One region of the Flavonifractor hominis genome, then DNA from elsewhere that is predicted to be linked to it. Evidence: predicted binding sites of a transcription regulator. Region 1 holds the regulator's gene; the other holds the start of a gene.
The links. The regulator HrcA, encoded in region 1, represses chaperone genes, less so after heat shock. The targets are predictions, from matches to a motif close to TGTTAGCACTCNNNNNNNNNGAGTGCTAACA.
Positions count from the first base shown of each region.

Region 1 (3,335 bases):
TTCAAGGAGCAGAGCAAGCCCGGCCGCTGCATCGTGGCCTATAAGGATCACGTCAGTGAGATCGTGGACATCAGCGATGAGGAGCGCAACCGCTTCTTTGCCGACGTGGCCCGGGCCGCCCGTGCGCTGCACGCGGCGTTCCACCCCGACAAGGTCAACTACGGCGCCTACGGTGACACCGGCTGTCACCTGCACATGCACCTGGTGCCCAAGTACAAGGGCCAGGACGAGTGGGGCGGCGTGTTCCAGATGAATCCGGACAAGGTCTACCTGTCCGAGCAGGAGTACGCGGAGATGATCGAGAAGATCAAGGCGTGCCTGTAAACAGAGGAAAACGCGGGACGCAGGTCGAACATCGGCCTGCGTCCCGCGCTTTTTGTCATAGATCCCGCTCCATACGGATGTCAGAGAGTTGAAACCACTTGTCAGAATACGTTACGTATTCAAATCCAAACCGCTCATACAGCCGCAGGGCGTCCTTCAGCTTGTGGCTGGAGGTGAGCACCACCCGCTGCTGCCCGGCCTGCCGGGCGGCCTCCAGGGCGGCCTTCATCAGGGCGCTGCCCACACCGCGGCGGCGGAAGGCCTCCTTCACGCCGAATTTCAGCAGCTCGCACTGCCCCTCTCCCTGGATTTCCAGCATCACCATGCCCGCGATCTGGTCGCCGCAGCGGGCCAGCAGCACCCGCCCGCCCCCGGCGATGAAGCGGTGGGGATCGGCCAGCATCTCCAGGTCCACCGGCTCCAGAAGATCATGTTCCAGCAGCCAGGGCAGAGAGATGTCCTCCAGCTCCTGCTTGTAGCGGTCCTCGTAGTCGATGATCTCCACCGGCCTCTGCTCTTCCACGGGCGTCCCCTCCTTTTTAAGGGTATCATACCATTGAATCCCCTCCGCGTCAACGCCGCCCGCCTTGCACTCTCCGGATCCAACTGCCACTTTTTACGCGTTCACATTTAATTTACAACCGGAACCCTTGACATTTTTCAGGGACGGTGCTACATTATCTTTAGCACTCAGGTGATATGAGTGCTAATCCAAAAGAAAGGGTGGCCGGAATGGATTTGACCGAACGAAAAAAGCGGATCCTCCGCGCCATCATCGAAAGCTACATTCAATCGGCCGAACCTGTGGGGTCCAAGACCATTGCCGCTTCCATCGGCATGGAGGTCTCCTCCGCCACCATCCGCAACGAGATGGCGGACCTGGAGAGCATGGGCCTGCTGGAAAAGCCCCACACCTCCGCCGGGCGCATCCCCTCCCCCAAGGGCTACCGGCTCTACGTCAACGAGCTGATGGAGGAACACAAGCTCTCTCTGCAGGAAACCGAGCGCATCAACCAGGCCCTGCACATGAAAATGCGGGAGCTGGACCGGATCCTGGATGAGGCGGGCCGGGTGGTATCTCAACTGACCAACTACCCCGCCTTTGCCCTCTCCTCCGGCATGCGCCGGGCGACCATCCGCCGGTTTGATCTTTTGATGGTGGAGCACAATGCCTTTATCATCGTGGTGATGACCGACACCAATGTGGTGCGCAACCGGCTGATCCGCCTGCCCTCCGATCTGACGGAGGCCCAGCTGCAGATGCTCAACACCCTGCTCAACACCACCTTTACGGGCCTGCCGCTGGAGGAGATCACCCCCGAGCTGATGCGGGTGGCCCAGCATGCGGCGGGAGACGCCTATGGGCTGATCAGCCTGGTGGTCTCCTTTGCCATGGAGGTGCTGGAGAGTCTGGAGCAGCGCAGGGTCCACACCTCGGGGCTGACCCATCTGCTGGAGCTGCCGGAATACCGCAGTCTGGACCGGGCCCAGACCCTGATGAGCTATCTGTCCGAGGACGCCGACCCGGCCCGGTTCCCCGTCCCCAAGGACGATTCCATGAAGATCCTGATCGGCCCGGAAAACGTGGCCGACGCACTGAAAGACACCAGCGTGGTGGTCGCCCGCTACGACATCGGCGACGGCATGCAGGGCGTGATCGGCGTGGTGGGTCCCACCCGCATGGATTACGCCAAGATCACCGCCCGGCTGTCCTATCTGGCCGAGGGTCTCTCCCGGCTGTTCGGACAGGGCGAACTGCCCACGGGCAGGGACGACGAGAAATAGGAGATGAGTGCATCCCATGAGCGAACAGAACGAGAAAAAAATCGATGCGGTCACCCCGGAAGAGCCGGTGGCGGAGACCGCCGCCCAGGCCGAGCCTGCGCCGGAAGATACGCCCGATCCTCTGCTGGAGGAGCTGGAGACCCTGAAGCAGAACCTGGCCGACCAGGAGGATAAGTTCCTGCGTCTGGCCGCCGAATACGACAACTACCGCCGGCGCAGTCAGCGGGAGAAGGAGTCGGCCTGGGCCGATTCCCGGGCGGAGACCGCCGCCGCTTTCCTGCCGGTATACGATAATCTGGAGCGGGCCCTCAAGCAGGCCACCGCTGACGAGGCCTACAAAAAGGGCGTGGAGATGACCATGACCCAGCTGCGGGAGGTCCTCTCCAAGCTGGGCATCGAAGAGATCCCCGCCCTGGGCGAGACCTTCGACCCCAACCTCCACAACGCCGTGATGCACGTGGAGGAGGAGGGCGCCGGCGAGAACACCATCGTGGATGTGTTCCAGGCCGGCTTCCGCTGCGGCGAGAAAGTCATCCGCTTTGCCATGGTAAAAGTGGCCAACTAAGAAGCGCTGAGCCGCCGAGCAGGGAAGGCAACCCGGCCGCACGGCGTGGGAAGCGTGACATCCGGGCGCATAGCGCCCACCCCTTACTCTGTTAAAAAACAATTTCGAATATTTTGGGAGGAACTGAACTATGTCTAAGATTATTGGTATCGACCTCGGTACGACCAACTCCTGCGTCGCCGTTATGGAGGGCGGCGAGGCCGTTGTCATCCCCAACGCGGAAGGCAACCGCACCACCCCGTCTGTGGTGGCATTCTCCAAGGACGGCGAGCGCATGGTGGGCCAGGTGGCAAAGCGCCAGGCCATCACCAACCCCGACCGCACCATCGCCTCCATCAAGCGTGAGATGGGCAGCAACTATAAAGTGAACATCGACGGCAAGGCCTATACCCCCCAGGAGATCAGCGCCATGATCCTGCAGAAGCTGAAGGCCGACGCCGAGGCCTATCTGGGCCAGAGTGTCTCCGAGGCGGTCATCACCGTCCCCGCGTACTTCACCGACGCGCAGCGTCAGGCCACCAAGGACGCCGGCCGCATCGCGGGCCTGGACGTCAAGCGTATCATCAACGAGCCCACCGCCGCCGCTGTGGCCTACGGTGTGGATAAGGAGCAGGCCCAGAAGGTCATGGTGTACGACCTGGGCGGCGGCACCTTCGACGTG
Region 1 covers NZ_JBBMFT010000005.1:80,133-83,467, reverse strand. The annotation lists gene WMO45_RS09620 (HIT family protein) at 1-324, shown strand, start outside; gene WMO45_RS09615 (GNAT family N-acetyltransferase) at 380-847, opposite strand; gene hrcA (heat-inducible transcriptional repressor HrcA) at 1,057-2,109, shown strand; gene grpE (nucleotide exchange factor GrpE) at 2,126-2,674, shown strand; gene dnaK (molecular chaperone DnaK) at 2,805-3,335, shown strand, end outside.

Region 2 (3,335 bases), on a different contig from region 1:
AGAGCAGCTGGGCGTACTTGCCAGCCAGGTCCTTGTCATCCGCATCCAGCGCCCGCTTGAGGGCGGCAAATGCAGAGGAGTCGGGGTTGAGCTCCAGCACCCGCTGGGCCTTCATATTCTGGGCGTTCTGGGGGTCCACACGCTGGAAATACTTCTCCATCTCCAGGGTGATGGGGCCGTCGGCGGTGAGGCACACCGCGCCGCTCTTCAGGATCTGGGAGATCCGGGCCTCCTTGATCGCATCCCCAAGGGTCTGCTTCAAGAAGTCCAGCACGGGCTTGTTCTCCTCGGCCTTCTGCTCCAGGGCGGCCTTCTCCTCGTCGGTCTCGGGCAGGGCGTCCTTATCGTCCACCGACTTGAAGGACACGCCGTCCACCGCGCCCAGCGCGTCCACCACGAACTGGTCGGGCTCCTCGGTGAGGTAGAGGATCTCATACCCCTTGTCCCGGATGCGCTCGGCCTGGGGCAGCTTGGCCAGCTGGCCGGCATCCTCGCCGCAGGCGTAGTAGATATACTTCTGCTCCTCGGGCATGCGCTGCTTGTACTCGGCCAGGGAGGTGAGCTTGCCCTCCTTGGAGGAGAAGAAGAGCAGCAGATCCTGCAGCAGGTCCTTGTGCACGCCGTAGTCGCTCACCACGCCCACCTTGATCTGGGTGCCGAAGGCCTTCCAGAACTGCTCGTACTTCTCCCGCTCGTCCTTCTGCAGGCGCAGCAGCTCGGCCTTGATCTTCTTCTCCAGATTGGTGGCGATGACCTTCAGCTGGCGGGTGTGCTGGAGCATCTCACGGGAGATGTTCAGGGAGAAGTCCTGGGAGTCCACCACGCCCTGGACAAAGCGGAAGTGCTCGGGCAGAAGGTCGGCGCACTTGTCCATGATGAGTACGCCGGAGGAATAGAGCTGCAGGCCCTTCTGGTACTCCCGGGAGTGGAAGTCGTAGGGGGCGTGGGCGGGGATGTAGAGCATGGCCTTGTACTCCACCGTGCCCTCGGCGGAGATGTGGATGACGCTCAGCGGGTCCTCCCAGTCGCCGTACTTCTCCTTATAGAACTGGTTGTACTCCTCAGCCTTGACCTCGCTCTTGGGCCGCTGCCACAGGGGGACCATGGAGTTGAGGGTCTCCCACTCGTCATAGTCCTCCCACTCGGGCTTGTAGTCGTCGCCGGCGTCCTCCGGGCGGGGCTTCTGGCGGGATTTGTGCATGAGCATGACGATGGGGTAGTGGATATAGTCGGAGTACTTTTTCACCAGCTCGGCGATGCGGTACTGCTCCAGATACTCGTCGTAGTGGTCGTCGTCGGTATTGGCCTTGATGTGCAGCACGATGTCGGTGCCCACCGTGTCCTTCTGGCAAGGCTCCAGCGTGTACCCGTCCGCCCCGTCGGAGGCCCACTGCCACGCCTCGTCCGAGCCGTAGGCCCTGGAGGTGACGGTGACGTGATCGGCCACCATAAAGGCCGAGTAAAAGCCCACGCCGAACTGGCCGATGATGTCGGTGGCGTCCCCCTCGGCCTTTTCCTGCTTGGCCATCTCCTGCTTAAACTGCAGCGAGCCGCTGCGGGCAATGGTGCCCAGGTTCTGCTCCAGCTCGTCATGGGTCATGCCGATGCCGTTGTCGCTGATGGTCAGGGTGCGCCCGATCTGGTCGGGGGTCAGGGTGATCTTCAGCTGGGAGCGGTCCAGACCCACCTTGTCATCGGTGAGGGCCTTGTAGGCCAGCTTATCCATGGCATCGCTGGCGTTGGAGATGATCTCCCGCAGGAAAATCTCCTTGTGGGTGTAGATGGAGTTGATCATCAGGTCCAGCAGGCGCTTGGATTCGGCCTGAAATTCCTTCTTTTCCACGGTATATGCCTCCTATATCAAACGTAATCGTTAAAAACATAGCGTTAGCACTCACCTGTCACGAGTGCTAACGCTATCATAATCCTTCGTACCGGAAATTGCAAGAGGGTTCAAGAAATGTTTACAATTGAGAACCGGGCGCATGGGCCGCTACGATGGCCTGCAGCTCGGCTGGGTCCACATCCTCGCCCCAGTGGTCCCGGATGAAGGTAAGGATCTCCTCCCCGAAGGTGATGCCCACCGGCGCGTCGTCCAGGGTCACCAGATAGACGTCCTGCCCGTCCAGGCCGTGGAGCAACAGGCGGCTGTCCACCCAGGCGTCCCCCTCCAGCAGGGTGGGGGCCAGCTCCGGCGGGTCGGTGCGGTAGGCGGCGTTCATCCGGAACGCCACGACGCCTTTCCCGCTCTGTTTGGTGGTGCCCAGCACGCCTATGAATTCGCTCAGTTCCCAGGAGACGCAGCCGGCGTCTTGCAGGTCTGTCAGCCGGCTGTCAAAGTAGCCGTCCACCAGGTCCCGGTATGTTTCATAAAAGCTGTCGTTGATAAAGCCCTCGTAGTCCCGGCTGACGCGGACCAGCTGGTAGAGTTCCGGACTGTTCAGATACACGGGGCCAGACGGCAAAGCCTCCCCGCCGCAGACCTCCACCACGTTCTCCTCCAGCCCGGCGTTCAGATACAGGGTGCCCGTGCCGGCAAAGTTGGTGGCGGGGACGATGGGCACCTCCAGCGTCCAGAGGACGGGCTTCGGCAGGGAAGGCAGATCCAGGGTGCTGATGGCCGCAGTGCGGATCAGCTTGGCCAGGTTGGCGGGAGGCAGGCACTCCTCATACACGCCGTACCAGGGATACTCACCCACCTCGTCTTCCCGCAGGCCGCTGAGCAGGGCGGACAGAGTGCGCTCCGGGTCGGGCCCGCCGTTGCGGAAGGAGCAGATCTGCCACTCCTCGCCCGCCTTCTGGGCGGTGAGTTCCAACCGGCTGCCGTCCGCCCCGCCGGGGGCCGACCACAGCAGGACGGTATCCCCCTGCATTTCACCGCCCACGCAGGTGAAGTAGTCCCCGCCAAAGTCACCGTCCACATACCAGGCGTCGTATGCCTCCAGATAGGGCGGGGACGAGGTGGCGTTCAGATCCGCCGTTGTAATACCGGCATATTGGGTCAGTACCTGATCCACCGCCTCCCGGTGGAGGCGGCGCACCGGAATGGGGAGCCGGGAGGGGGCGGGGTACGCCCCAAAGTCCCAGGGGGAATCGGGCAGGGCGCCCAAGGCCTCATACTCGGCCTGGTCGGCATCGGTGAGTACCTCATCGCTGGGAAAGCACCCAAGGAAGGCGGAAAAATCCAGGTCCTTCACATCGTCGTAGGTGCTGGTAAAGAAGCCGCCCACCGGCCGGGCCGTCACCCCATCCTCGTCTTCTTCCCAGGCGGCAAAGTACTGGTTGAACCGGTCCACCTCTTCCTGGGTCAGGGGACGGGGCTGGGCCGCTTCCGG
Region 2 covers NZ_JBBMFT010000007.1:60,055-63,389, forward strand. The annotation lists gene htpG (molecular chaperone HtpG) at 1-1,843, opposite strand, end outside; gene WMO45_RS10960 (hypothetical protein) at 1,965-3,335, opposite strand, start outside.
Region 2: the regulator HrcA is predicted to act here: its motif matches at 1,886-1,916, upstream of htpG (molecular chaperone HtpG).